Regions from separate parts of the Burkholderia cenocepacia genome, predicted to be linked through region 1. Evidence: riboswitches for the same ligand, from Rfam matches in the RefSeq annotation. Region 1 holds a riboswitch; each other region holds the start of a gene.
The links. A riboswitch is a leader RNA that binds a small molecule or an ion and turns the genes downstream of it on or off. The one in region 1 is predicted to bind cobalamin.

Region 2: another riboswitch for cobalamin. It lies ahead of SY91_RS15440 (FecCD family ABC transporter permease); the one in region 1 lies ahead of cobG (precorrin-3B synthase).
Region 3: another riboswitch for cobalamin. It lies ahead of SY91_RS20765 (TonB-dependent receptor domain-containing protein); the one in region 1 lies ahead of cobG (precorrin-3B synthase).
Region 4: another riboswitch for cobalamin. It lies ahead of SY91_RS24740 (CbtB-domain containing protein); the one in region 1 lies ahead of cobG (precorrin-3B synthase).

Annotation. Positions count from the first base shown of each region.
Region 1 is NZ_CP060039.1:2,413,150-2,420,595, forward strand. Features, by position in the region: gene SY91_RS11490 (chitinase) at 1-692, opposite strand, end outside; gene cobJ (precorrin-3B C(17)-methyltransferase) at 1,032-2,756, opposite strand; gene SY91_RS11500 (precorrin-2 C(20)-methyltransferase) at 2,753-3,487, opposite strand; gene SY91_RS11505 (precorrin-8X methylmutase) at 3,484-4,110, opposite strand; gene cobG (precorrin-3B synthase) at 4,103-5,503, opposite strand; cobalamin riboswitch at 5,573-5,763, opposite strand; gene SY91_RS11515 (bifunctional cobalt-precorrin-7 (C(5))-methyltransferase/cobalt-precorrin-6B (C(15))-methyltransferase) at 5,977-7,239, shown strand; gene SY91_RS11520 (cobalt-precorrin-5B (C(1))-methyltransferase) at 7,239-7,446, shown strand, end outside.
Region 2 is NZ_CP060039.1:3,265,844-3,273,289, forward strand. Features, by position in the region: gene SY91_RS15425 (adenosylcobinamide-GDP ribazoletransferase) at 1-440, opposite strand, end outside; gene cobT (nicotinate-nucleotide--dimethylbenzimidazole phosphoribosyltransferase) at 430-1,485, opposite strand; gene SY91_RS15435 (ABC transporter ATP-binding protein) at 1,547-2,362, opposite strand; gene SY91_RS15440 (FecCD family ABC transporter permease) at 2,359-3,474, opposite strand; cobalamin riboswitch at 3,516-3,764, opposite strand; gene SY91_RS15445 (ATPase) at 3,919-4,269, shown strand; gene SY91_RS15450 (cell division protein ZapA) at 4,266-4,580, shown strand; RNA gene ssrS (6S RNA) at 4,662-4,843, shown strand; gene SY91_RS15460 (EVE domain-containing protein) at 4,914-5,375, shown strand; gene SY91_RS15465 (SIMPL domain-containing protein) at 5,556-6,296, shown strand; gene lgt (prolipoprotein diacylglyceryl transferase) at 6,446-7,342, opposite strand; gene SY91_RS15475 (LysR substrate-binding domain-containing protein) at 7,432-7,446, opposite strand, start outside.
Region 3 is NZ_CP060040.1:948,453-955,898, forward strand. Features, by position in the region: gene SY91_RS20755 (threo-3-hydroxy-L-aspartate ammonia-lyase) at 1-918, shown strand, start outside; gene SY91_RS20760 (hypothetical protein) at 1,034-1,282, shown strand; cobalamin riboswitch at 1,566-1,759, shown strand; gene SY91_RS20765 (TonB-dependent receptor domain-containing protein) at 1,975-3,903, shown strand; gene SY91_RS20770 (LysE family translocator) at 3,947-4,579, opposite strand; gene SY91_RS20775 (Lrp/AsnC family transcriptional regulator) at 4,696-5,157, shown strand; gene SY91_RS20780 (collagen-like triple helix repeat-containing protein) at 5,271-6,767, opposite strand; gene SY91_RS20785 (copper-binding protein) at 7,032-7,379, opposite strand; gene SY91_RS20790 (DUF2182 domain-containing protein) at 7,433-7,446, opposite strand, start outside.
Region 4 is NZ_CP060040.1:1,868,327-1,875,772, forward strand. Features, by position in the region: gene SY91_RS24730 (LysR family transcriptional regulator) at 1-807, shown strand, start outside; gene SY91_RS24735 (CbtA family protein) at 829-1,551, opposite strand; gene SY91_RS24740 (CbtB-domain containing protein) at 1,565-1,774, opposite strand; cobalamin riboswitch at 1,807-1,950, opposite strand; gene SY91_RS24745 (histidine phosphatase family protein) at 1,997-2,587, shown strand; gene SY91_RS24750 (inorganic phosphate transporter) at 2,752-4,344, shown strand; gene SY91_RS24755 (2OG-Fe(II) oxygenase) at 4,647-5,408, shown strand; gene SY91_RS24760 (DHA2 family efflux MFS transporter permease subunit) at 5,664-7,088, opposite strand; gene SY91_RS24765 (hypothetical protein) at 7,279-7,446, shown strand, end outside.

The sequences.
Region 1 (7,446 bases):
GCGGCGGCGCTCATGTCGATGTTCGCCGGGCCGTAATCCATCGCCATCACGTTCACCGCATCGAACGTGGTCTTGTTCGCGATGGCCGCGTTGACGACGTTCACGCCGTCCTGCGTGAGCCCGGTCGGCATCGTCGGCAGCGTCAGCGTCACGTGCAGCGGCTTGCCTTTCGCCGCGTAGTCGGCCTGCAGTTGCGCGACCGCCTGGAAGTTGCGCGCGACCGCCGCCGTGTCCTGCTGCGACGCGCCTTCGATGTCGAAGTCGATATGCGTGAGGCCGTACGTGTCGATCACCGTCTGGTATGCGCTCTTCAGCGCGGGAACCGTCGAGCACGCCTGCATCAGCGGCGTGCCGTTCGCCCCGCCGAACGACACGGCGACTTCGCCGCCTTTCGCGCGGTAGCTCGCGATCGACGTCGACAGTGCGGTCAGCAGGCCGCCGCTCGCGCCGTTGCCGATCGGCTGCACGCCGCCCCACGACGGCACGCAGCCGTTGCCCGCGACCACGAACGCGAGCGTGAACTGCTGGATGCCCTGGCGCACGCCGATCTGGTCGACCAACGGTGTCGGATAGAGCGTCACGTCGACATAGGGTGCATACACGCCGGCACCGTGCGACACGCTCGCCATCGCGAGCAGACAACCCGCGGCAAACGCACGCGGAACGAAACGCGGCAACACATTGTTGTTCATTCTGTGTTCTCCAAGTGGAAGAGGGATACGCTGGCCTGCGTATCGCCGCCGATGGGCAGGCACCTGTCCCGTCGGCGGCGTGCCTATCTTGGAGTATTCGCGTCGAATAGGGAATTTAGGGATACTTCTTTTTGTTATTCGATTCCCGATACGTAACGATCTTGCCGATTCGGTCGCGTTGCGAAACGCGGAGCGGGCACTTTTTCCGGCTGCTCGCGCCATGGCGCGCGGATGGACCGGTTCCGACGCGCCGGTGATACACCGGCACGCCGATTGACGGCTCGCGCGCATCGCGCATTCACGTGAGCACCGCCGAATTCGATACGCGCGCCGCGGCGTTCAGCGATACCAGCGCGGCGTATAGACCCATTCGCGTGCGTTGCCGATCGCGAAACGCCGCGTCGTCGACGAGCCGACGATCACCATCGTGCGCATGTCGACCTGGTCGCCGCGCAGCGCGCCGAGGGTCGTCGTCGAAAGCGTCGCGCCCGGCCGGCCGATGTCGCGGCCGAGCACGACCACCGTATCGGCCGCGCGATGCGCGCGCACGATGTCGAGCGCACGGTCGAGCTGCCACGGCCGCGCGCGCGAAATCGGGTTGTAGAACGCCATCACGAGATCGGCTTGCGCCGCGTGTTGCAGGCGCGTCTCGATCACGTCCCACGGCTTCAGGTTGTCCGACAGCGAGATTGCGCAGAAATCGTGGCCGAGCGGCGCGCCGGCCTGCGCGGCCGTGGCGAGCGACGCCGAGATGCCGGGCTCCACGCGCAGGTCGACCGCGGCCCATTGCGGGTCGCGCGCCTCGTCGAGCGCTTCGAGCACGGCCGCGGCCATCGCGAAGACGCCGGGGTCGCCCGACGATACGACCGCGACGCGCCGGCCCTCGGCCGCCAGTTCGAACGCATGGCGCGCGCGCTGCATTTCCTCGCGATTGTCGGTGCCGTGCACGCGCTGGTCCGCCCGAAACGGGCCGGCCATGTTCACGTAAGTCGTATAACCGAGGATGTCGGTCGCGTCCGCGAGCGCCGCGCGCGCGGCCGGCGTGAGCCATGCGGCGCTGCCCGGGCCGAGACCGAGCACCGTCAGGCGGCCGCGCGCGCGGCCGAGCGCGGCGGGGTCGACCGGCTGCGATGCGACCGCGCACGCGAGACCGTGCGATGCCGCGCGCATCGTGTGGGTGACGCGCAGTGCACGGCCGAGCAGCGTGGCGGCGTCGGCGGGCACGGAGCGGTCGCTATCGACGAAATCGCCATCGACGAAACGCAGCGGCACGTCGAGCGTGCTCGCCGCTTCTTCCAATGCGGGTTCGCCGATCGCCGACGCCGGCGCGACGATGGCCGCGAGCGCCAGCCGTGCGAGGCCCTGTGCGTCGAGCATGGCTTCGATGCGCGCGGCAAGCGCTTCGCCTGCATGCACGGCATCCGCGGCAACACCGACCACCACGCTGCGCGGATGAATCACGAGCTCGTCGCGCGCGCCGCGCCACGCATCGGGCGTCACGCGAATCGCGTGCGCAGCCGCGGTATCACGCGGCAGCGCGACGTCGTCGAGCCACGGCGCCGCGCCGTCGACGCGCGTCGACGCGCCCGCGAGCAGGTCGGACACGAAGCGCTTGCCCTGCGCGAGATCGGCGAGCGCATAGCCTTCCGGCGGATTGAGCACGCACGCGCCGAAGCGCAGTTCGCCGCTCGTCGTGATCGCCGGCGCGACGCCGACGCATTCGGCGATTTCGCGCGCGATCACGTTGACGCCGGTCAGCCCGCCGAGCAGCGGCACGACGGCCGAGCCGTCCTCCGCGACCGCGAGCACCGGCGGCTCGACGCCCTTGTCGGCGAGCGCGGGCGCGAGGCAGCGGATCACGATGCCGGCCGCGCACAGCGCGACGATCGGCAGGCCGCGCGCATAGAGTTCGCGCAGGTGCGCGCCGAGTTCGTCGAACGGCACGTCGGCGTCGACGCGCGACGCGAGACCGTGCACACGGGCGCCCGGGTAACGCGCCTGAATGCGTCGCGCGGTATCGAGCGCGCCCGCGCCGAGGATCACGATCGCGGGCGGGGTCGTCATCCTTGCCATTTTTCCCCCGGCACGACGAGCAGCGAGAAATACGGCGACGCCATCGGATCGACCTCGTCGAGCGGCACGATGCGCTGGTTCGCCATCGTCGCGCGCTCGACGTACAGCGCGCGCTTCGCGAGCCCGAGTTCGTCGAGCACGCGCCGCACCTTGTCGAAATTGCGGCCGAGCTTCATCACGACGGCCGCGTCGGCCCGCGCGAGCCGCTCGCGCAGTTCATGCTCGGGCAGCACGCCCGACAGCACCGACAGGCTTTGGTTGCGATAGACGAGCGGCTGGCCGAGCACGGCCGTGCCGCCGAGCATCGCGCATACGCCGGGGATCACCTCGGTGTCGTAACGCGGTGCGAGGCGGTCGTGCAGGTACATGTACGAACCGTAGAAGAACGGATCGCCTTCGCAGATCACCGCGACGTCGCGGCCCGCATCGAGGTGCGCCGCGACGATCTCGGCCGCGGTGTCGTAGAAATCGGCGATCACCGTCTCGTAGCAGAGCGGCGGCGGCAGCGCCTCGGTCGTCACCGGGTAGACCAGCGGCAGCTGCGTCTGCCCGTCGAGCAGGTGCGCTTCGACGATGCCGTACGCGTTGCCTTTCTTGCCCTTCGCGACGAAATACGCGACCACGGGCGCCGCCTGCAGCACGCGCAGCGCCTTGATCGTCATCAGCTCGGGATCGCCGGGGCCGACGCCGACCCCGAACAGCCGTCCGCGCACGCTCGTCATTCGACCTCCGTTGCAAGCGCATTGACCGCGGCGGCGGCCATCGCGCTGCCGCCGCGCCGGCCGAGCAGCGCGACGTACGGCACGCCGCGGCTGTCGGCGTCGAGCATCGCCTTCGATTCGGCCGCGCCGATGAAGCCGACCGGGAAACCGAGGATCAGCGCGGGCCGCGGCGCGCCCGCATCGATCATGTCGAGCAGGTGGAACAGCGCGGTCGGCGCATTGCCGATCACGACGACGCTGCCCGCGAGATGCGGGCGCCACAGTTCGAGCGCGGCGGCCGAGCGCGTGTTGCCGAGGTCGCGCGCGAGGTCGGGCACCTCCGGCTCGCCGAGCGTGCAGATCACGCGGTTGGCCGCCGGCAGCCGCGCACGCGTGATGCCTTCGGCGACCATCCTCGCGTCGCACAGGATCGGCGCGCCGGCCGCGAGCGCCGTGCGGCCGGCCGTGCCGGCGCCGGCCGAGAAGCGCAGGTCGTACACGACGTCGACCATCCCGCACGCGTGGATCACGCGCACCGCGAGTTTCTCGAGATCGGGCGGAACCTGCGACAGGTCGGCCTCGGCGCGGATCGTCGCGAACGACTGGCGGTAGATTTCCTGCCCGTCGCGAATGTAGTCAAGCATCGGTGGTGTCCTGGCTGTGCCGCGCGTCCATGAGTCGGACCGCGGCCTGGTCAATCGTCAGATGGCGCGCGAGCGGGGCGCCGAGGCCCGCGGCCGCGTCGCGCCGGTAAAGGTCGTAGTGCGCGGGCGCCACCGCGACGAGCGTATGCGCGGCGGGATGCGGCAGCGCGCAGTGGCGCTCGCAACCGGTCAGGTGCACGTCGAGCGGATGGCCGACGCGCGCGGCGAGCGCGAGCGCATCGTGTTTCGTATCGGCGCGCGCTTTCGCGCAGCCGGCGCTGCCGGTGCAGGCGACGAGTGTCGCGAGCGGATCGGACGCCGCGCACACGAGGCCGAGCGACGCGAGTGCTTCGCGCATCGCCGCCGCGCGTTCGTTCGGCACGCCGTGCATGAACACGCCTTGCCACGGCGTCATCGACAGCGTGCCGTCGCCGTCGGCCTCGGCCAGCGCGGCAAGCCGCTCCAGTTGCGCCGCGTCGAGCCGCCCGAGCGCGAATTGCGCGCCGACGCTGCAGCGCGCCGCGTCGCGCGACGGAACCGCGCCGAAACGCAAGGCGGGGGCGGTACGCGTGCGCCGCCAGTCGGCAAGCGCCGGATCGGCCGCGAGCGGGAAGGGCAGGTAGTGCGCGGCGCGCGCGAGCAGCGTGCGTTCGTCGCACGTCGCCAGCAACGCGCGCATCCGCGTGACGTCGGCCGGCGCGAGATCGAGGAACGCGAGCAGCAGCGCGCGCACCAGTGCGGGGCCCTGTTCCGGCGACACGTCGACCGCAGCGGGCCGGTCGCCGCACGCAACCGGCGGACAGCCGGCCAGCCCCGCCGCGAGACGTACCGCGCCGTCGCCACGGCGCCATGCGGCCAGCCAGATGTCGTGCGGATGATCGAGCGCCGCGACTGCTTCGCCGCCGTCGAGCTGGATCGAGAATTTCGGCGACAGTTCGCCGCGACGCGGCTCGCTCGCCAGCATGTCGAGCAGCGGCACGGCGAGTGCGTGGCTATCGACGAGCGCGCCCGGGTCGTGCCCGGCGAGCGGGCTGAGCAGCACGTTGCGCACGTCGTCGCTCGCCGCGAGCGCGGCCGCATCGAAGGCGGCATTGTCGGCGCTTGCGCGCGGGCCGAGCCCCGCGTCGAGCAACGCGTGCGCGAGCGCATCGGCCGCGTCGTCGCGAATGCCGCGCAACTGGAGATTCGCGCGATTGGTCGCATCGATCGCGCCGGACCCGTACCGGCGCGCGGCGGCGGCGATCGCGTGCGCCTGGCGCGCGTCGAGCCGGCCGCCCGGCAGCTTGATCCGGCACAGCCTGCCGTCGGCGGCCGCGACCACGCGCACGAGCCCCGGGCAGGCCGACGGGCGCACGACGGGCGACGCAGGAATCGAAGCGGGGGCGGAATTCAACGGGATACCGGGACAGTGTGTGGCGCCGCGGCCAACGCATCGGTACACCCCGCCCGACGCCGACTGGCACGCACGCACTTTCTGGCCGGCAGGTCTCCTGGCTGACAGGTCGGCGCCGGCTCCCGGCCTTCCCGGTGAAACCAGTGGCATGAGGGGGAGCTCGGCTCGCTGTCTACAGTTGCGGGGGCAGCCACAGCGGCGCGGGGGCGCCCTGTGTTCCCTCTTCGGCCCCGAAGGGCACCGGCGAACGAACGGCCGTAGGATACCCGATTTCGGCCGCGATTCGCGACCGGTCGGCCGTTCGCGGCAGGCGAAGCGGGCAGCGGTCGGGCAACGATCGGGTGCGGGCGGGCCGGCAGGTGAAACACCGGGTGGAACACGGTACCATGCCGTTTTTCGCAATGCGGACGGCTGCACCGGCGCTTTCGCGGCCGCGCGGCGACACGATGGAATCGAACGATGGGGAAGGGTGCATGACGGCGTGGCTGACGGTAGTGGGCATCGGCGACGACGGTTACGCAGGGCTCGGACGCCACGCGCGGCGCGCGCTGCTCGACGCGACGCACGTGGTCGGCGCGACCCGGCATCTCGACATGCTGCCCGCGCGGTTGCGGGCGACGCGCGAAGCATGGCCGTCGCCGTTCGACCTGTCGGGGCTGCTCGCCCGCCGCGGCGCGCCCGTGTGCGTGCTCGCGAGTGGCGACCCGATGCTGTTCGGCGTCGGCGCGACGCTCGCCCGCCAGCTTTCTCCCGACGAATGGCGCGTACTGCCCGCGCCGTCGTCGCTGTCGCTCGCCGCGGCGCGTCTCGGCTGGGCGCTGCAGGACGTCGGCGCGGTTTCGCTCGTCGGGCGTCCGCTCGCGACGCTGGCCCGCCATCTGCTGCCGGGCCGGCGCCTGTTCGTGCTGAGCGCCGACGGCCGCACGCCGGCCGCCGTCGCGGCCGAACTCGCCGCCCGCGGCTTCGGGCCGACGCGCGTCAGCGTGTTCGAACACCTCGGCGGCCCGCTCGAGCGACGGATCGATGGCCTCGCGCAAGACTGGCACGTCGACGAAACCGCCGCGCTCAACCTCGTCGCGCTCGATTGCCGGGCGGGCCCCGACGCACCGCGCCGCGCGCTCACGCCCGGCCTGCCCGACGATGCGTACCGCCACGACGGCCAGCTCACCAAGCGCGACCTGCGCGCGATGACGCTCGGGCGTCTCGCGCCCGCGCCCGGCGAACTGCTGTGGGACGTCGGCGCGGGCAGCGGCTCGATCGGCATCGAATGGATGCGCGCGCATCCATCCTGCCAGGCCATCGCGATCGAAGCGCATGCGGAGCGGCAGCGCTTCATCGAACACAACCGCGATACGCTCGGCGTGCCGGGCCTGCAACTCGTCGCGGGCCGTGCGCCCGATGCGCTCGCGGGGCTCGCCGCGCCCGACGCGATCTTCATCGGCGGCGGCGCGACGGCGCCCGGCGTGCTCGACGCGTGCTGGGCGTCGTTGAAACCCGGCGGCCGGCTGGTCGCCAACGCGGTTACGCTGCAGGGCGAGATGGCGCTCGCCGCGTGGCGCGACGCGCATCGCGGCACGCTCACGCGCGTGTCGTTCGCGCATGCCGAACCGCTCGGCCGCTTCGACACGTGGCGACAGCCGTTGCCGGTCACGCTGTACGACGTGCGCAAGCCCGACACGGCAGACGCGACCGACACGGCCGACTCGTCGAATTCGTCGAACGCAACGGACGCGTGATGCGCGACGAAACCCCCGAACAACCCGCGCCGCTGCGCTTCGGCTACACGACCGGCAGCTGCGCGACCGCGACGTCGCTCGCGGCCGCGCGGCTGCTGCTCGTGGGTCACGCGGACGACGCGGTCGAGATCGTGCTGCCGAAGGGGCAGCGCGTGATGATGCGGCTCGAATTCTGCCGCGCGACGGCCGACGGCGCCGAAGCCGGCA
Region 2 (7,446 bases), 850 kb from region 1:
CATGCGGCGCGCAGCGGCAACATCGACGTCAGCGCCTGCCATTTCAGGCCGAGCGCGATCACGAGCGCGACCGCGCCGAACGTGCCGATCCGCGAATCGTGCATGATGCGCAGCACGTCGTCGCGCGTGTAACCGCCGCCGAACGCATCGCAGCTGTCGGCGAGGCCGTCTTCGTGGAAAGCGCCGGTCGCGAGCAGCGTCGCGGCCATCGACAGCCCGACCGCGATCGACGCGGGCAGCACGCGCAGTGCGACGAGATAGACGAGCGCGCCCCACGCGCCCACGCAGGCGCCGACGAGCGGGAAATAGCGCGCGGCCTGATCGAGATCGCCGGCTGCGTAGCCGATCGAGCGCGGCACGGGCACGCGCGTGAAATAGCCGAGCGCGACGAAGAAGTAGCGCAGTTCGGCCCGTATGCCGCGCGCGCGCTCAGGCGTCACGATTGTCGACGCCGGCGGACTCGAAGCTCGCCATCTCGCTGAGGAACGCAGCCGCCGCGCGCACCAGCGGCAGCGCGAGCGCGGCGCCCGTGCCTTCGCCGAGGCGCAGGTCGAGCGCGAGCAGCGGTTTCGCGCCGAAATGCTCGAGCATGCGCCGGTGCCCGGCCTCGTGCGACGTATGCGAGAACACGCAGTAGTCGCGCACGCCGGGCGCGATGCGCTCGGCGACGAGCAGCGCGGCCGTCGCGATGAAGCCGTCGACGAGGATCGTCATCCGCTCGCTCGCGGCCGCGAGGTACGCGCCCGTCATCATCGCGATCTCGAAGCCGCCGAACGTCGCGAGCACGTCGAGCGGCGCGATCGCATGCGAGTGCTTGACGAGCGCGCGGCCGAGCACCGCGCGCTTGTGCGCGAGACCCTGGTCGTCGAGGCCCGTGCCGCGGCCCACGCAGGCATCGATCGGCACGTCGAGCAGGCGGCTCATCAGGCAGGCGGCCGACGACGTGTTCGCGATCCCCATCTCGCCGAAACCGATCACGTTCGTGCCGAGCGACGCGTGCAGGCGTACCCGCCCCGCGCCAGCGGCCAGCGCCGTCATCGCTTCTTCACGCGTCATCGCCGGCTCCGTCGCGAAGTTGCGCGTGCCGCGCGCGACCGGCAGCGACACCAGCCGGTCCGACAGCGGCAGCGGCGACGCGACGCCCGCATCGACGATCTCGAGCGTGCTCTGCGCGACGCCCGAAAACGCATTGATCGCCGCACCGCCGGCCAGGAAGTTCGCGACCATCTGGGCGGTCACCGCCTGCGGATAAGGACTGACGCCTTCGGCCGCGATCCCGTGGTCGCCCGCGAACACGATCGTCACCGGACGCTGCACGACCGGTCGCTCGCTTAGCTGGATCAGGCCGATCTGCAGCGCGAGCGCCTCGAGCTGGCCGAGGCTACCCGGTGGCTTGGTCTTGTGGTCGATCACCTGTTGGAGGCGCTTGCGCAGCGCGTCGTCGAGCGGCGCGATCGCGGGCGGGAATGGGGTGGGAGTCGTCATCGAGGAGCCGGGTCGTGGGCGCGGCTGGCGCCGCGCATCGAAAAAATCGGAACAGGAAAGGTCATTGTCGCGCAGGCCATGCCGGCAGCAGCGCATCGCGGCCATTCTCGCGGATCAGCACGAGCGGATAGCCGAACGCGTCGCTCGCGCGCTCGGGCGTCAATACATCGTGCACGAGGCCGGCCGACGCATGGCCACGGCCGTCGAGCAATAGCGCATGTGTCGCGAAGCGCCGCGCGAGATTCAGGTCGTGACACGAAAACAATATCGTGCGCGGGGCTGCCGCGAGCCAGGCGGCCAGCGCAGTGAGGCAATCGATCTGGTGATGCAGGTCGAGATGCGCGAGCGGTTCGTCGAGCAGCATCAGCGGTGCATCCTGACACAGCGTCGCGGCCAGCGCGACTCGCTGCCGCTCGCCGCCCGACAGCGACATCACGTCGCGCGACGCGAGCGGGCTCAGGTCGAACGTCGCGAGCGCAGCGCGCGCGGCCGCGCGGTCGTCGTCGCGCTCCCAGCCCCAGCCGCCGAGATACGGAAAGCGGTTGAGCAGCACCGTGTCGAACACGGTCGCGCTGAACGCATCGTGCAATTGCTGCGGCATCAGCGCGCGGCGCCGCGCGAGTGGCTCGGGGCGCCACGCGGCAAGCGGCCGGCCGTCGATCTCGACGTGTCCGCCGGCCGGCGGCTGCAATCCCGCGAGCGTGGCGAGCAGCGTCGTCTTGCCCGCACCGTTCGGCCCGGCGACGCACCAGATCTCGCCAGGGCCGAACGCCTGCGTGAAGCGGTCGAGCAACGTGCGCGCGCCGGCCTTCAGCGTCAGGTCGACGGCCCTGTAGTGCAGGTCGCCGGCGGCGGCGTTCAGTGCGGGGCCCGTCATCGCATCGGCCTCCTCAGCAACATCCACAGGAACACCGGCACGCCGATCAACGCGGTCATCACGCCGACCGGCAATTGCGCGGGTGCGATCGCGGTACGCGCGAGGAGGTCGGCCGCCATCACGCCGCCGCCGCCCGCGAGCATCGCGGCCGGCAGCAGCATCCGCTGGTCGTTGCCGAACGCGAGCCGCAATGCATGCGGCACGACGAGGCCGACGAAGCCGATCGTGCCAGCCGTCGTCACCGCGGCCGCGGCGGCCAGCGACGCGACGAGATAGATCCGCACGCGCAACCGCGCGACCGGCACGCCGAGCGCGAGCGCGGTCGCATCGCCGCGCAGCAGCACGTTCAGTTGCGGCGCGACCGGCAGCGCGACGCCTGCGCTCAGCAGCAGCGCGCCCCACGCGAACCACGGCGCCGTCGCGCCGTTCAGGTCGCCCGTCAGCCAGAAGATGATGCCGCGCAGCCGCGCGTCGGGCGCGAGTGACAGCAACAGCGTGACGAACGCGCCCCACCCCGCCGCGATCACGACGCCGGTGAGCAGCAGCCGCGGCGACGCGTCGCGCGATTCGCCCCGCCACAGCTCGCGCCGCGCGAGACCGAGCACCAGCGCGACCGATACGAGCGAACCGGCGAACGCGGATGCGTCGACGAGCCACCATGCGCCGCCCGCGATCATCGCGACGAGCGCGAAGCCGGCCGCGCCGCCGGACACGCCCAGCACGTACGGCTCCGCGAGCGGATTGCGCAGCAGCACCTGCAACAACGCGCCGGCCAGCGCGAGCAGCGCGCCGCACGCGAAACCCGCGAGCGCGCGCGGCAGGCGCAGCGTCCGGACGATGTCGGCAAACAGGGTGTCGCCGCCGTGCGGCACGAGGGATGCGAGCGCCTGCCACGGCGACATCGGCACGCTGCCGATCGACAGCGACGCGACGAACAGCAGCGAGACCAACGCGGCCAGCGCGGCCCAGATGACGGTGGCGCGTGCGGCGCTCATGCCGCGCACGGCCGCGCGCACGACGCGCGGCGCATCCGCTTGCGGCAGCCGGCCGGGCGCGACAGGGGCGCGGGGCGGACGATTGGGGTCGGCATCGAAGAACGTTCCGTGAAACATTGCGCGCCCTGCTTCCCCGCAGGTCGCGCGTCATGAAGCCCGTGCGGGCTCCCCGTCTCGGCCGGTATCCGGGCTGGCGGCGGACCGGCTCGCCTTCCCGCGCGATGACGCGCAGTGGCCCGCGCCCGCATGCGACCTGCACGCGAAACGCACCCGAGCCGGCCTGCGTCACACGACGCAGCCGCTTACCGTTGCGGGGGCAGCGCAGGTTGGCACGCTCGCGGAGCCGCACCCTGCTTCCCGTTTAACCGCGCGTCCTGCGCGCGAGCACCGAGGCGGCGCCAGTTTAGGAGGCGGTCGCGCGAGCGTCAAGGAAGCGTCCGGAGCGGCGCGGGACACGCCTATTCGCGGCAAGAAGCCGGGGTGTTACGACTGGAAACGTTACAGATGTCGGATTGCGCGTTATTCCGCGCTAAAATGCTGGGTCTTTAGAGGACGCAGCAAATGCTCAACGAACTCGAAACCCTATCTCAAAATATTGGCCGTCTGATTTCGCTGAACAAGCGCTATCACTCGGAACGGCTCGCGCTCGAGGAGCAGGTCGCGCAATTGCGCGCGGAAGCGGACACGGTCCGCGCGGAACTCGCGCAGCTGCGCGACGAACGCAATGCGCTCGCGGCCGAGCGCGACACACTGTCGGCGAAGATCGACGACGCCCAGGTGAAACTGAACGCGATTCTCGAAAAGCTGCCGCGCTCGAAGAGCGCGGAGCAAGCCGACAACCAGCTCGACCTGCTCGATGCGCAGGCGCGCACGGATGGCGATGACGCGGCCAGCCACGGAGAACATGCATGAGCACCAAGCAGATCGAAGTCTCGATTCTCGGTCAGCCCTATCGACTCGCCTGTTCGGCCGAGACCGAAGCGGCGCTGCTCGAAGCGGTCGCGCGCGTCGACGCCGAGATGTCGAAAATCCGCTCGAACAGCTCGGTGCGCGGCACCGACCGCATCGCGGTGATGGCGGCGCTGTCGCTTGCATCGGAATTGCTGCGACTGCAAACGAGCGTGCGGCACGGTGAAGCATTTCCGGCCGAGGAAATCCGTCGTACAATGCACCAGATGAACGAACAGCTCGGCGCGGTGCTCGCACAGCACGAGACGCAGTAACGTTTCAAACGATACGTCGATTCCGCTTGATCTCGACGATCAACGGTGGTCAAATTGGCGCATCGAATCACAGTTCAGTCAGCTTCCCTGCCTGGTTCGCCAAGGTCATATATTCCTTGAACCAATGCCATGTGCACGGTTGCGGAAATTTGTAGCACGGGCGCGCGCGTCACTCTGTCTGATGTACCCGAAGTGCTGCTAACTGCGACCAATTCTGAACCTCAGGTTCAGGATGCCGGCCTAGCGGCCAAGGCGGGGGCCTATCCAACGGCATCGGGAAAGTCCCGGTGCCGTTTTCTTTTGTAGCGGCCTTTTTCTGCGTCGATCACGACCATGCAATACTGGCTGATGAAGTCCGAACCGGACGAAGCGAGCATCGACGATCTCGCCAACGCACCGCAGCGCTCGCTGCCGTGGACCGGCGTGCGCAACTATCAGGCGCGCAATTTCATGCGCGACACGATGAAGATCGGCGACGGCGTGCTGTTCTATCACTCCAGCTGCCCCGAGCCGGGCATCGCGGGCCTCGCCGAAGTATCGTCGACGCCCTACCCCGATCCCACGCAGTTCGATCCGAAAAGCCCCTATTACGACCCGAAATCGACGCAGGAAGCGCCACGCTGGCTGCTCGTCGACGTGCGCTTCGTGAAGAAGTCGCCGCTCGTGCCGCTCGCCGCGCTGCGCGAGCACGACGAGCTCGCCGACATGCGCGTGCTCGCGCGCGGCAACCGGCTGTCGATCACGCCCGTCACGCGGGCGGAATGGCGATTCATCACCGAAAAGTTGATGAAGTAGGCGCGCGCCAAACGTCAAATCCGGTCAGTACGCGTTGCCGCAACGGAACTCGCGGAGCATTCGCGCAGCCTAAGCAACCGCTGTCGGCCAATCGGGCCGGCTGTCGTTTTTTCGTCGCGCGGTACGCCCGCGTCGCGCACGCGTGATCCGCGTGCGCGCCCTCGCACAAGGAGTCCAACAATGACCAAGAAATCCGCACTCGCGCTGTCGCTCGCCCTCGCCGCCGCCGTTCCCGTCGCGCTGACGCTCGCATCGCCCGCCGCGCACGCGCAGGCGGCGAACCCGCACTTTCCGGAGCCGGCGGGCGTGCTGTCGCTGTCGTCGCAGGCCAGTGCCGACGTGCCGCAGGACATCATCCACATCACGCTGTTCTACGAGCAGCAGGCCAAGGACCCGGGCAGCCTCACCGCGCAGTTGAACCAGCGCGCGGACGCGGCGCTGTCGCAGGCGAAGGGCGTGTCGGGCGTCACCGCGCACACGGGCGCGTTCTCCGTGTATCCGAGCACCGATCGCGACGGCAAGATCTCCGCATGGCGCGGCCGCACCGAGGTCGCGCTCGAGTCGCGCGATTTCGCCGCGGCGTCGAAGCTGGCGGGCCAGTTGTCGAACCTGATGCAGGTCGCAAACGTCGAATTCTCGCTGTCGCCGGAAGCGCAGCGCACGGCCGAGCAGAAGCTCACGACCGAGGCGATCAAGTCGTTCCGCGCCCGCGCGGACGAAGCCGCGAAGGCGTTCGGCTACAGCAGCTACACGATCCGCGACGTGAACGTCGGCAGCGGCCGCAACGTGCAGCCGTACACGCGCATGATGGCGATGGCCGCGGCGCCGATGGACAGCGCGAAGATGAGCGCGCCGATCGCGGTCGAAGGCGGCAAGGCCACCGTATCGGTCACCGTCAACGGCTCGGTGCAGATGAAGTAACGCGCATCGCGCAGTCGTCGGAAACGAAAAACGCCGGCCCGAGGGCCGGCGTTTTCATGTGCATCGGGGTGACCGCTGCGCGCGCCAGGCGCGCGTGCATCGATACTGCGTCATGCGGCCACCTCATGCAGCCACCTCATGTAGCCATTTCAAGCAGCCGCATTCACATTCGCCGCGCGGCGGCGATACGCCCAGATCATCATCGCGATACCGGCGAGGATCATCGGCAGCGACAGCCACTGCCCCATCGACAGGCCGAGTGCGAGCAGGCCGAGGAAGTCGTCGGGCTCGCGCGCGAACTCGACCGTGAAACGCGCGAGGCCATAGCCGATCAGGAACAGCGCGGATATCGCACCCATCGGCCGCGGCTTGCGCGCGAACAGGAACAGCACGAAGAACAGCGCGATACCTTCGAGCGCGATTTCATAGAGCTGAGAAGGATGGCGCGGCAGCATCTGGTATTGCATGAACACGTCCGCGAGATGCCACTTCTCGACGAGTTCCGGATGTTTCGGCAGCCATGCCGCATCGTCGCGCATCGCGCCCGGGAACAGCATCGCCCACGGCGCCGTCGGATCGGTCACGCGGCCCCACAGTTCGCCGTTGATGAAGTTGCCGAGCCGCCCGGCCGCGAGCCCCAACGGCACCATCGGCGCGACGAAATCGGTGACCTGCAGCCAGTGCCGCCTGCGCTGCCACGCGAACAGCATCATCGCGAGCGTCACGCCGAGGAAGCCGCCGTGAAACGACATGCCGCCTTCCCACACCTTGAACACGTCGAGCGGATGCGAGAAATAGAAATCGGCCTTGTAGAACAGCACGTAGCCGAGCCGGCCGCCGAGCACCGTGCCGAGCACGCCGTAGAACATCATGTCGTCGATGTCCTTCGCGGTCCAGCCCTGCGCCGCGACGTACGGCAGCTTCAGGCGGATCCGGCCGACGACGATCGCCGCGATGAAGCCGACGAGATACATGAGGCCATACCAGCGCACGGCCAGCGGCCCGAGATGGATCGCAACGGGGTCGAAATTCGGGTGAATGATCATGGGTTAGCGAAGAAGTTTTCGAATACGGTACGGCCGTCGCACATGTGCGGCACCGCGCGTTGGACGGGGCGCGCGCGCCATCGTTCACGTCACGCGGCAAGACC
Region 3 (7,446 bases), on a different replicon from region 1:
GAAGGCCATGCGCACCGCACGCCGGTGATGACGTCGCGGACGATCGACGACGCGCTCGGCGCGCAGGTGTTCTTCAAGTGCGAGAACCTGCAGCGCATGGGCGCCTTCAAGTTCCGCGGCGCGTTCAACGCACTGTCGCGCTTCAACGCGGAACAGCGCCGTCACGGCGTCGTCGCGTTCTCGTCGGGCAACCATGCGCAGGCGGTCGCGCTGTCGGCGCGCATCCTCGGCATTCCCGCGACGATCGTGATGCCGCAGGACGCGCCGGCCGCGAAGATGGCCGCGACACGCGGCTACGGCGGCAATGTCGTGACCTACGACCGCTATACCGAGGATCGCGAGCAGATCGGGCGCGATCTCGCGGAAAAGCATGGGCTCACGCTGGTTCCGCCCTACGATCACCCTGACGTGATCGCCGGCCAGGGCACCGCGGCCAAGGAACTGTTCGACGAAGTCGGCCCGCTCGACGCGGTGTTCACGCCGCTCGGCGGCGGCGGGTTGCTGTCGGGCACCGCGCTCGCCACGCGCGCGCTGTCGCCGCACGCGAAGCTGTACGGCGTCGAGCCGGAAGCCGGCAACGACGCCCAGCAATCGTTCCGGTCCGGCACGATCGTGCATATCGACACACCGCGCACGATCGCCGACGGCGCGCAGACGCAGCACCTCGGCAACCTGACGTTCCCGATCCTGCGCCGCGACGTCGACGACATCCTGACCGCGACGGACGCGGAACTGGTCGAGTCCATGCGTTTCTTCGCCACGCGGATGAAGATCGTCGTCGAGCCGACCGGCTGCCTGTCGTTCGCCGCCGTGCGGCGGATGAAGGATGCGCTGCAGGGCAAGCGCGTCGGCGTGGTGATCAGCGGCGGCAACGTCGATCTCGAGAACTTCTGCGCGCTGGTGTCGGCGCCCGCCTGACCGTCGCGGCGCGCATGAAGATCCTGTCATGCGTGCCGCCGCCCCTTCACGGCGCGTTTAGTTTCGCGCCCTAGACTGATTACGTCGTCCTGAATTCAGTCGTGAAGGAGTCGCCATGAATACGCACGCGATCGCCGCCGCCGCCCTCGCGGCCGCCTCCCTGCCGGCGTTCGCTCAACCGGATGTGACGTCATCCGGTTTTCCCGCCGCCGCGCCTCACCCCGCAGCCGGGCAAGCAGTGCACCGTTCGCCCGCCGCGTTGCCGCCCGCCGGCTTCGTGCTCGCGAAGATCGATCAGAACAATACGCCGCCCGATCGCGGCGGCGACCCGGGCGGCCGCGCGCATGGCGGCACGCACATGTAACGACGCGCCGCCGCGGCATTCAGAACGAACGTCGGCAGCGACGGACCACGGGTGCCGTGGAGATCGTCGGTGCGCCGCTGCCGTGCGCTGTCGATCGTCCCCGGTGGCGGAATCAGCCAGTCGCGCCCGGCGCGAAGTCACGCGCTCGACCCGCCGGTTTCATCAGACGTGAAACGTTGTACCGTCGGGAGAGCGCGAGCGAATCCGGCACTCCGCCGCCGGACAATGACGTTTTTTTACATCCCCACCCGGCCGCACGATTGACGCGCCGGAGGGCGCGCCATTACCCTTGCGCGCTGATGGTTCCCGGAGACGGGATCAAAAGGGAACGCAGGCGAGGCAACGCCTCGAAGCTGCGGCTGCCCCCGCAACTGTGAGCGGCGAATCCGTGCCACCGCATGCCACTGGGAAACCGGGAAGGCCCGCACGGACGACGACCCGCGAGCCAGGAGACCTGCCATCGACCCGAGGTCCAGCAGCCGCACCGGGCGGGGTGTCCCGATGCGCCAGGCGCCGCCCCCGGCGGCCGCCCGTTGCATGGACGACCCGACCTCAGGATCCGTCAGATGTCCATCGTTCCCGAATCCGCTTCCCGACCGGAAGCGTCGCACCGACACGCCGTCGGCATGCGCCCCTTGCCCGCCCTCGGCTCACGATCGCCGTACACGCCACACGCTTGGTCCCGCTGTCTCATGAATATTCGTCACCTGCTTGCCACGTCCGCCGCTACCGCGCTGCTTTCCCCGCTCGCCCATGCGGCTGGCGACACGGCGCAGGCGCAGCCCGCCGCGCCTGCGTCAGGCGCGGACCTGCCGACGATCAGCGTGACCGACACACGGCATCTGCCCGAATCGTTCGACCGCCGCTATGCATCGACGCAGGTGCTCACGCGCGAGGATCTCGACCGGCTGTCGCCCGCCGACCCGAGCATCACGCAGGCGCTTGCGACGCTGCCGGGCGTGACCGTCGCGCAGAACGGCGGGCCCGGCTCGTCCGCATCGGTCAGCATCCGCGGCTCGTCGGCGAGCCAGGTCGCCGTGTTCATCGACGGCATCCGGATCGGCTCGCCGACCACCGGCATCGCGCCGTGGGCCGACCTGCCGACCGAAGCGTTCGAGCGCGTCGAAGTGATCTCCGGGCCGGCCGCCGCGTCGTTCGGCAACAACGCGATGGGCGGCGTCGTGCAGCTCTTCACGCGCCGCGCCGCCAACCAGCCGAACCGGACCACCGTGTCGTTCGGCGGCGGCTCGAACAAGACGTTCGACACGCAGTTCCGCACGTCGGGCACGGTGCCGCCGACGGGGCCGCTGGCCGCGCTCGGCGGGCTCACCTACTCGCTCGGGCTGCACGACTACAACACGGCCGGCATCGATGCGACGCGGCCGTTCTTCTACGGCCACGAAGACGGCCGCAATCCGTATCACGCGCAGGATCTCGATGCGCGGCTGGGCTATGCGCGCGACAACTGGTCGATCTCGACGTTCGCGCTGTACCACCGCTCCGATCTGTCCTACGACAACAGCGGCTACGCGAATCGCGAGCTCGATCACCAGTTGACGACCGGCGTCGCGTTCCATCTCGACATCACGCCCGATACGCAGTTCGATCAGTCGTTCGGCTATGCGAACGACCGCCAGTTCATCTACGCGGACAACCCGGCGCTCGCGACGGACCAGATCAATTCGCAGCGCATCAGCACGTCGACGTCGCTGACCCATCAGGAGCACGGGTTTCACCTGTTCGGCCTGCCGCTGTCGGGCGAATCGAAGCTCGCGTACGACTTCACGCGCGAGCAGGCGTTCCTGCCGGTCGACATTCCCGGCGGCGTGCCGACGCGCAACGATTCCGCGTTCTCGCTGCACCAGTCGGCGACGTTCGGCCGCGTGACGATGTTCGTGGCCGGCCGTCACGAGATCATCGCCGGGCAAGCGGTGAACACCGGCAACGCCGCGCTGTCGTGGGCGATCACGCCGGTCTACACGGCGCGCGTGTCGTACGGCAATGCGTTCCGCCTGCCGACCTTCAACGACCTGTACTACCCCGGCTACGGCAATCCGAACCTCAGCCCGGAACGCAGCACGTCGGTCGAGGCCGCGCTCGACGCGAACACGGCGTACGGCATGTTCACCGCGGCGATCTACGACACGCGCGTCAACAACCTGATCGCGTACAACCCGGCGACGTTCTCGCCGATGAACATCGGCCGTTCGCACATTCGCGGCATCGACCTGTCGTACAAGGGGACGATCGGCCGTTCGACGCCGGTGAGCGTCGCGGTCGGCATCCTGAATCCGCAGGACGAAACCAACCAGACCTGGCTCAGCCGCCGGCCGCGCCAGACGGTCAGCCTGAACGTCGACCACACGTGGGACGAACTGAAGCTGCACGCGCTCAGCACGGGCGCGTCGCTGCTGTACGGCGGCTCGACGTTCGACGATCCGGCCAACCGGCAGTATCTGGCGTCGTACCTGACGGTGAGCCTGCGCGCGTCGTACCGGATCAATGCGCACCTGACCGTGTCGGCGTCGCTGTCGAACCTGTTCGACCGGCAATACATGACCGCGTACGGCTACAACACGCTCGGGCGCACCGCGTTCGGCAAGGTCAGCTATACGTTCTGATGGCCACGCACATCGGCGCAAGGAACCCCACCGGCACGCGCGCCTAGATCAGCCCGCGCACGCCCGCGACCAGCTGGATCGCGCCGAATACCGCGACGACGGCCGCCGACACACGCGACAGCCCGTGCATGAACGCGAACGACAGCTTCGTGCGCAGCGCGGCGCTCGCGCTGCTCAGGCACAGCCACCACATGGCCGAACCGATGAACACGCCGGCCACCATCCACGCGACGGTCGCCCACATCGCGCCTTCCCGCGCCCCTGGCAACGGGCCGAGCGCCGCAAAGATCCCGACGAACGACACGATCGTCATCGGGTTCGACAGCGTGAGGCCGAACGTCGTCAGGAAATCGCGCAGGACGGTCGACCGCGGCAGGTCGCGTTGCCCCGCCGGCGCGGCCGGCGCCTGGCGTGCGATGGTCCATGCGAGCCAGACGAGAAACGCGCCGCCGCCGATTTTCAGGCCGACGGTCAGCATCGGGAACGCGGTGACGATGCCCGCGACGCCCAGCGCGCCGAGCAGGCCGTAAATCGCATCGGCGCACGCTGCGCCGATGCCCGTCGCGAAGCCCGCCTGGAAGCCGCGGCTCAGGCTGCGCTGAATGCACAGCATGCCGATCGGGCCGACCGGCACCGCGATCGACAGCCCCATCACGACGGATTTGATGAACAACATCGCCTGCTCCTTGCAACATCCAGTGGCTCGAACAGGCATCGTAGGGAAAGTCCGGCCCCCGCTGAATGCGGTTTTTAAGGAAAAATGGCGGCTCTCCCTTAAAAACTCCAACCGCAATGGACGATCTGGACTGGAAGGTGCTGGCGCTGTTGCAGGACAACGGGCGCATCAGCTATACGGAGCTCGCGCGCCAGGTTCACCTGTCGGTGCCGGCGGTGACGGAGCGCGTGAAGCGTCTTGAAGCGGCCGGTGTGATCGACGGCTACACCGCCCGGATCAATCCGTCCGCGGCCGGCTATCCGGTGAGCGCGCTGATCGGCATCACGGTGCCGCAACCGGCGAAAGCGAAGTTCCTCAAGCTGCTGGAGACGATTCCCGAAGTCGTCGAATGCCATCACGTGACGGGCGCGGATTCGTACGTGATGCGGTTCGTCGCCGTCAGCATGGCCCATCTCGAACAACTGATCGAACGGGTCAACCTGTACGGCGAGACGCGCACGTCGATCGTGATGTCGACGCCGTTGCCGGCGCGCGGGATGGCGCGGCCGTCGTCGAAGCCCGGCGACACGCGTCGGTAGCGGGCCGCGGTTTCGGGACCGTCCGACGCGACCGGCCGAACCGGCGACGACCGATGGTCGCCGGCCCCCGTCATGCATCGCGTTCCCCTCGCATGACGATCGGTACGGGCCGGCTATTTGCCGATCGCACCGCCGAGCAGGCCGCCCACCAGCGACGTCACCGGCGCGAGCGGATTGGCGAGACCGCCCAGCGGCGAGCCGCCGCCGCTCGTACCGGTCGCCGAGCCATCGTGCACGGTCGCCGGGATGCCGCCGACCACGCTCGTCACCAGACCGGCAACCGGCACCGCGCCGTTCGGGCCGCTCGGGTTCACGAGCCCGCCTGTATTGGTCACCGTGTTGCCGACTGCCCGAACCAGGCCGCCGACCGCGCCGACGATCGGCTGCGGCGACGTGGACGTCACCTTCCATCCGGCCGACGTGATCGCGCCGCCGACCTGCCCGAGCAGGCCCGCGACCGGCTGCCCGAGGCCGGTTGCGGTGCCGACCTGCTGCGTGAGCTGGCCCGCCGTCGTCACGAGCGGCGTGATCGCGGTGCTGATCGCCTGCGTCGCCTGCTGGACCGGGGCCGACGACAGGGCCGCGCCGAGCATGGTGCCGCCCGACTTCAGGCCGCCGGCCACCGTGTCGAGCAGGCCACCGACGGGCGCCGTGATCGGCGCGAGCGGTGACAGCGGGCCAGAGCCGAGCGCCTTCACCGTTTCGCTGAGGCCGTTGACCGGGTTGCCGGTCGAGCCGACGAGGGTGCCAAGGCCCATTACCGTCCTGCCGACCGGGTTCGGCGTAAAGCCGATCTGACCGATACCGTTGCTCACGGCGTTCGTCGTATCGCGGACGATCGTGCCGACGCCGGTGACCGTGTCGGCCGGCCCGGCCGTCACCGCCTTGCCGACGCCCGGCAGCGTCACGTCGCCGAGCGTCGCGCCCGCAGCCAGCACGACTGCGCCGACGGAACTGATGATGCCGTTGGTGCCGGGTGTGCCGCTGGTTCCGCTGGTGCCGCCTGTGCCGCTGGTTCCACTCGTGCCACTGGTTCCACTGGTTCCACTGGTTCCACTGGTTCCACTGGTTCCGCTGGTTCCGCTGGTTCCGCTGGTTCCGCTGGTTCCGCTAGTTCCGCTAGTTCCGCTAGTTCCGCTAGTTCCGCTAGTTCCGCTAGTTCCGCTAGTTCCGCTAGTTCCGCTAGTTCCGCTAGTTCCGCTAGTTCCGCTAGTTCCGCTAGTTCCGCTAGTTCCGCTAGTTCCGCTAGTTCCGCTAGTTCCGCTAGTTCCGCTAGTTCCGCTAGTTCCGCTAGTTCCGCTAGTTCCGCTAGTTCCGCTAGTTCCGCTAGTTCCGCTAGTTCCGCTAGTTCCGCTAGTTCCACTAGCTCCGCTAGTCCCGCTAGTTCCGCTAGTTCCGCTAGTTCCACTAGTTCCGCTGGTACCGCTCGTGCCACTTGATCCACTCGTGCCACTGGTCCCACTCGTGCCACTGGTCCCGCTCGTACTCGTCCCGATGTTGTTACCGGCCAGCGTCGGTGCCGTAATGTCGCCGCCGCCGCATGCCGCGAGCGCGCACGCCGCGGCAATGGCGGCGAACGCAACGTTCGCCTTGATGAAGTGATCTTGCATGGAAGCCCCCGTTCGCTATTCAGCGCGATCACCCCAACAAGCATCTACCGTGCCATTTCCAACGGCCTTCTTCACAATTTCACAATCACCCTGCGATAGCCGTCCGCGCCGCACTGCGCGGCATGGCGCATCACGTGCGGATCGTGCCTCGCGGCGCGGTCCGCCCTGGCATTCCGATAACGCCGACGTAACACCGGCCCTGCGTTACGTAGCACGAACCAGGAAAAACCGACGTCGTCCATCCGTACACGGGCCACATAGTCGTCACGGTCGCTTCACCAGTTTCACGATCGTCAGTGTGCCGTTGACGTTTTCCACTCGAACCCGGACCCTGTCGCCCATATGCAGCGACGGGATCATCGCCGCGTCGCCGGCCTTGAACGCCATCGTCATCGGCGGCATTCCGATGTTGTCGAGGGCGCCGTGCTTCAGCGTCACGAGCTGGCGGCCGGCGTCGATTTCCTTGACTTCGGCATCGGTCAGCTTCGTATCCGGCACCGACATGGTCGTGTCGGCTGACTTCATGCCGGACATGTCGCCACTCGCGAGCGCCAACGTCGCAACGATCGCCATCGCGTACGACACGACGACGGCGTGAAAACAGGTTTTCATCGAGCGTCTCCCGTCGGGCCCGGCGCGTTTCCCCCGCCAGCCGGCGCTACGCATCACACGATCAACG
Region 4 (7,446 bases), on a different replicon from region 1:
CACACCGTCCGGAAGATCGAGCAGCAGCTCGGCACGCCGATCTGGGACCGTGAAGGCCGCGGCCTGCGGCTCACGCAGGGCGGGCAATATCTGCTGAAGCTGGCGAACCGGCTGCTGCCGCAGTTCGAGCTCGCCGAGGAGCGGATGAAGCAGTACGCGAAGGGCGAGCGCGGCACGCTGCGCATCGGGATGGAGTGCCATCCGTGCTACCAGTGGCTGCTGAAGGTCGTGTCGCCGTACCTGTCGCGCTGGCCCGACGTCGACGTGGACGTGAAGCAGCGCTTCCAGTTCGGCGGCATCGGCGCGCTGTTCGGTTACGACATCGACGTGCTCGTCACACCCGATCCGCTGAACAAGCCGGGGCTGCGCTTCGATCCCGTGTTCGACTACGAACAGGTGCTGGTGGTCGCGGATTCACACCGGCTCGCGAACGTCGACCACGTGACGCCCGAGCAACTGACCGACGAGGTCCTGATCACGTACCCGGTCGAAACCGACCGGCTCGACATCTACAACCAGTTCCTGACGCCGGCCGGCATCGTGCCGAGGCGGCACAAGTCGATCGAGACGACCGACATCATGTTGCAGATGGTCGCGAGTGGGCGCGGCGTGGCAGCACTGCCGCGGTGGCTCGCCGACGAGTATGCGGACCGGATGCCGGTCGTGCCGGTCAAGCTCGGCAAGAAAGGCATCGCAAAGCAGATCTTTCTCGGCATCCGCGAAGCGGACGCAGCGGTCGACTATCTGGCCGCGTTCGTCGCGCTGGCGCGCGAATCGACGTGGAACGCGCCACGCATGCTGCGCTAGGCGCGCCCGTTTGCCCCGCGTTCAGGCGGCGCGCATGCCGGCGCGTTCGCCGCGTTCGACCCACGCGCCGAACAGCAGGCCGAGCGTCGTCCACATGATCACCTGCATGCCGATCGCCGCCACGCGGAACTTCCACAGCAACGCCGCCGGGAAATCGGCCGGCAACTCGCTGACCGACGGCAGCCCGACCTGCACGGCCGCGATGATCGCGACGAACACGAGCCCGGCGACGATCGACGCGTTCCACTGGCCGAGCTTCGCCAGCAGATGGCGGCGCACGCCGACCGAGAACACCATCGTCGCGACCGAGATCGCGATCATCAGGAAGAACAGCCCGGTGCGATAACCGATCGTGTCGGGATCGCCGACCGACGGCGGATTGGCCGGGTACTTGAGGTTCGGCACGATCACGAGCGCGACGAATGCCGCCAGCGCGAGCCACGCGGCCAGCGGCCGTGCCGGCAGGCGGCTGCCGCGTCCGTACGCATACGCGAAGACCAGCGAGAACAGCCCGCCGAATGCCGCGCCGTACGTCACGACGCCCGTCAGCAAGCCAAGGCCGGCCTGCGTGTGGCGGCTGACCAGCTCGGGCTCCGGCGCCTCGCCTTGAGCGGCGGTGGTTTTTTCTTCGAAGGCGATCGCCTGATCGACTTGCGGTTCGCCGACGATCCTGGCGAAACCGAACGTGAGGAGGCCCGCGGCGATGCCTGCGAGCATCCCGCGCATGAGCAGCTTTCCGACCATCGTAGGCTCCGCGTCAGTGGCAGGGAAAGCCGAGCAGATGGCGGCCGTCGTGGACGAATTCGTGGACGACCATGCCCGGCACGAGCGACGTCGCGCCCTGTTCCGCACCGACGAAATACAAGGCCAGCAGCAGAATCAGGCCGACGAACACGGCCCACGGCAACAACTCACGGACGGGAATGGGTGCCGGCACGACCGCCGGCTTCAGCACTGCTTCGCTCATGGATGCACCTCAGGGGAATCGCGCCCCGACAAATGATGGATGGGTACGAAGGCAGGTCTGGCTTCCGGGATCATCGATTCTCCGGTTACAGTGGCGCGACCGCGCCGGAATTGCACCGGCTTCCGCGCTTCGTATCGGGCGAATTGTACGCGCGAACGTTCGCGTATTGAAGCGATCACAGATGGGCGAGCGCGCTCCGTTCCGGATCATCCGACAACCGACATGACCCTACCTGCCTCACTGCGCCTGATCGCCCACGCATCGACCCGCGCCATGCGCACCGGCACGTTTCCCGACGACGATCCGCTCGACGCGCACGGGCTCGCCGAAGCTGCTGCGCTGCGTGGCCGGTGGAAGGCCGTCGCGGGCTCGCTCGTGCTGTGCAGCCCGGCACGCTGCGCCAGGCAGACCGCCGATGCGCTCGGGCTGCGCGCCGACATCGACGACGCGCTGCGCGACATCGATTACGGCCACTGGCGCGGCAAGCGGCTGCATGATCTCGCACGCGACCTCCCTGACGAACTTGCCGCGTGGCTCGGCACGCCGTCCGCGTCGCCGCATCGCGGCGAATCGTTCGAAGCCGCCGCGCACCGGATCGGCACCTGGTTGAACGCGCTGCCGCCCGAGCGCGACGTCGTCGCGATCACGCATGCGCCGATCGTCCGCGCGGCCATCGCGCATGTGCTGCGGATGGCTCCCGAAGCGGCCGCGCGTCTCGACGTCGCGCCGCTGTCGTGCACGACGTTCGTCGCATCGCCGGCCGGCTGGACGTTGGCCACGACGGACGATGACCCGCGCGACACCGGCGCGTAAGTCACTGTGATGTTCACTATGTGAGTCGACGACGCGCTCCGGCGCGTCGCATGCCGCCGCCCGCCTTACATCCCGTAAGACACACCGTTCGTCATCCCGACTGTCATCAAACTGACGGCTAGCCGCAGCTAGCATCGGACGCGGTTCCCTCACGAGATGCCGTCATGAATCAACCCGCTTCGTCCGCCCCGAACAATCCGGGCTCCGTCGCACGCACCCGACAGGTCGGCTATGCCGCATTCCTGCTGGTGCTCGTGCTCGGCGCCGTCTATATCGCCACGCACCTGGTCGCCGATCTGGCGCCGGTCCGCGAAGGGACACTGTTCCCATACCTGCTGCTCGGCGCCGCACTGCTGATCGCGCTCGGCTTCGAATTCGTCAACGGCTTCCACGACACCGCGAATGCGGTCGCGACCGTGATCTACACGCACTCGCTGACGCCGAACGTCGCGGTGATCTGGTCGGGCATGTGGAACTTCCTCGGCGTGATGGTCTCGAGCGGTGCCGTCGCGTTCGGCATCCTGCAGTTGCTGCCGGTCGAGCTGATCCTGCAGGTCGGCAGCGGCTCGGGCTTCGCGATGGTGTTCGCGCTGCTGATCGCCGCGATCGTCTGGAACCTCGCGACCTGGTATTTCGGGTTGCCGTCGTCGAGCTCGCATACGCTGATCGGGTCGATCATCGGCGTCGGGCTGATGAACCAGCTGATGCACGGGCCGTCCGGCACGAGTGGGGTCGACTGGGGCCAGGCCCTCGGCGTCGGCAAGTCGCTGCTGCTGTCGCCGATCGTCGGGTTCCTGTGTGCGTCACTGCTGCTGCTTGCGCTGAAGGCGCTCGTGCGGATTCCGGAGCTGTACAAGGAGCCGCCGAAGGATCAGCCGCCGCCGTTCTGGATTCGCTGCCTGCTGGTCCTCACCTGCACCGGCGTGTCGTTCGCGCACGGGTCGAACGACGGGCAGAAAGGGATGGGCCTCATCATGCTGATCCTGATCGGCACGGTGCCGACCGCCTACGCGCTGAACAAGGCCGTCACGCCCGCCGAATCGCAGACTTTCGTGGCGGTCGCGAACCAGGCGGCCGCGACGTTCGGGAAGTACACGAACGGCGTCGCGCCGTCCGCGAACCCGCGCGCCGATGTCGAACACTACGTGCAGCATCGTGAACTGACGCCCGCCGTGCTGCCGGCCGTCGCGCAATTGTCCACGTCGCTCGCGACCGCCGTCGGCGCGTCGGGCTCGATGGCGGCCGTACCGCAGCACGACGTCGACAACGTGCGCAACACGATGTATCTGGTCTCCGAAGCCATTCGTCTGATGGAGAAGTCGGGCCAGCCCGCATTCGCCACCGATGACAAGCTCGCGATCGACAACTATCGCAAGCAGCTCGACCACGCGACCAAGTTCATTCCGACGTGGGTGAAGGTGGCCGTCGCGATCGCGCTGGGCCTCGGCACGATGGTCGGCTGGAAGCGGATCGTCGTGACCGTCGGCGAAAAAATCGGCAAGCAGCACCTGACGTACGGACAGGGCGCATCGGCCGAACTCGTCGCGATGCTGACGATCGGCGCCGCCGACATGTACGGGCTGCCCGTGTCGACGACGCACGTGCTGTCGTCGGGCGTCGCGGGCACGATGGCGGCGAACGGCTCCGGGCTGCAATGGAGCACCGTGCGCAGCCTCGTCCTCGCATGGGTGCTGACGCTGCCGGCGTCGATCGCGCTGGCAGCAGGGCTTTACTGGTTGTTCCGGTCGCTGGCCTGATCGTGGGTGCGGCGGGTGGCGGGCGATAGCCGGCTATCCGCCGCGTAGGCTCGATTTGTCGCCTCTTCGCCTCTTCGCCTCTTCGCCTCTTCGCCTCTTCGCCTCTTCGCCTCTTCGCCTCTTCGCTCCGGCACGTCGCCACGTTCAGTGTGTCGGTGCCGCGCCTTCAACGTTTCCCCGTTTCGCCGCCCGAATTAAAGCGCAAGATCTGGAGCGTGCCGGCTCCCGGACGCCGCTAGACTGGGTTCATCAACTTTCATCGTGAACTCGACCGTGCGCGACCGCACGGCGCCACGCTGCCCATGCCCCGAGGTACGCCCGTGAACATTGCCGATCTGCAACCTGCCGTCGAATCGCTGGACATCGCGCAACGCGTCGACACCCTCGACTGGCCGAGCGTCGATGCCGAGCTCGATCGCTTCGGATGCGCGCGCGTACCGGGCCTGATGTCGGCCAGCGAGTGCGATGCACTCGCGTCGCTCTATCCGCGCGATGCGCTCTATCGTTCACGCGTCGTGATGGCGCGGCACGGCTTTGGCCGCGGCGAATACAAGTATTTCGCGTATCCGCTGCCTGCGGTCATCGCCGAGCTGCGTGCGACGATGTACCCGCATCTCGCGCCGATCGCGAATCGCTGGAACCACGCACTCGGGATCGACGTTCGTTATCCCAAAGACCATGCGACATTCCTCGATCGCTGCCATGCAGCGGGACAGACGCGACCGACGCCGCTGATCCTGCAATACGGCGCCGACGACTACAACTGCCTCCATCAGGACCTGTATGGCGAGCACGTATTTCCGCTGCAGGTCGCGATCCTGCTGTCGGCGCCGGGCCGTGATTTCACTGGTGGGGAATTCGTGCTGACGGAACAGCGTCCACGCATGCAGTCGCGTGCGGAAGTGGTGCCGCTGACACAAGGCGACGCGGTGATCTTCGCGGTACACGGCCGGCCGGTGCAGGGAACCCGAGGCATCTATCGCGTCAACCTGCGCCACGGCGTCAGCCGGATTCGAAGCGGCCACCGCCATACGGTTGGCATCATCTTCCATGACGCGCAGTAGCGGGAGGCGGAACAGCTGCGCTGCTGTCGTGCCGCTTGTCGCGCATCGCACTCTGCTCATCCCGGCACCGCACGTCATCGTTCGCAGAGCATTCCGATCAAGCATGGCCGGCCAGATGGCCGCTCGCCCGCAGTGACTGGAGACCGATTGCGCTGACCGTCAAGCGGTCGCGGCCGCAACGAATCAGCGCTTTTGGTGAGCGCCACAAAACATGCGTACTCACCTGCCATCCCGCCAATACGATTGGCAGTCGGCCTATCCTCGCGCCATGTTGGCCCGCAGCCGGTCGCCGGCATCGGAAGCCAGCCGTGCATAGCCCGGCAACGTCAGCAGCGCGAGCACGCCCGCCGCGATGAACGCCCAGCGAAAATCGGCGAGCACGTAGTGCATGCCGGCCGCATCGCCGCGCACCAATGCTGCGAGCCGCAGCGACAATGCACCGAACGCGATCCCCATCCCGATCGTCATTTGCTGCGCGGCGCTCCACAGCGTGCTGGCCGCGCTCGTCTGGTGAGAGGGGATATCCGCATAAGCCAGCGTCGCGAGCGTCGTGAACTGCATCGATCGCGTGAGCCCGTAGACGAATACGACGAGCAGCGTAATCGCCAGCGGCGTCGACGCGGTCAACCAGCCGCATGCGATGGTGAAGATGCCGACGATCGTCACGTCGACGAGCGCGACACGCCGAAAGCCGTAACGGTCGAGTATCCACGACGTGCCCGCCTTCATCCCGAGGTTGCCGAGCGCGCTCGCGAGCAGCAGCAGACCTGACTGGAACGGCGACAGCCCGAAGCCGATCTGGAACAGCAGCGGCAGCAGGTACGGGACGGCGTTGATCGCCATTCGCGTGATCGAACCGGTGATCACCGTCACCGAGAACGTCGGCACCTTCAACGTCGTGAAATCGAGCAGCGGATGCGTGCTGTGTCGCGCATACAGCCACGCAGCGATACCGAACAGGACGCTTGCGCCCACCAGGACACCCGCGCGCGTGAAGTCGACATCCTGCTGGCCGGCCGCTTCGGTACCGATCAGCAAACAGGTCAATGCGCCACCGGCCAGCACGAAGCCAACCCAGTCGAGTGGCCGTTGCTCGTCGGCCCGCGTGTTCCGGACGATCAGCCAGGTACAAACGAGTGCGGCAAGGCCGAACGGGACGTTCAACAGGAAGATCCATCGCCACGACGCGTAGGTCGTGATGAAGCCGCCGATCGGCGGCCCGACGACGGGTGCGACGATGCCCGGCCACGTAATCGTCGCGATCGCGCGCATCAGCTTCGCCTTCTCGGTACTTCGCACGACGATCATTCGCCCGACCGGCACCATCATCGCCCCGCCGACACCCTGCAGCAGCCGGGCAGCCGTGAACGACATCACGCCTTCGGACAGCCCGCACAGCACCGACGCGCCGGTAAAGACGACGATCGCACTCGCGAACACCGTACGCGAGCCATAGCGATCCGCGATCCAGCCGCTGATCGGAATGAACACCGCCAGCGCCAACATGTAGGCCGTCATCCCGAGACTCAGCGCGTTAGGCCCCACGCCGAACGAATTGGCCATTTGCGGTAGCGCCGTCGCGATCACGGTCGTATCAAGGTACTCCATGAAGAATGTCGCGGCGACGAGGTATGGCAAGAAGTCGGTCGTCCGACCACTTTGGGCGGGGCTGTCAGTCATGAACGATGCAGGAGACGGAATGCAAAGGACACCGATCACCAGCGGATGCAAGCAGTACCGGGAAATCGGGACGAGCGGTGATATTACCTCGAAGGGCTTGCCCGCCGCTCTGTCGACCAAGTCACTCGAATGAACTTTATGCGCATAGATTTTTATGAGGCTTTCGCGCTGTGTTCGTGGAGAGGAACGCATGGCACTGCGCATCGAAGAACGGCCAGATGAAGCGGAAATTTTCGCCCAGAAAGTGACGTTTATCGATCATCGTCGAACATCGTCCATCGCAACATCGTCGGCGGACGTGCGCCGTCGGTCGGACTCGATTCTTGAAGACGGATGGGTATGGCGAGCAGAGGACGTG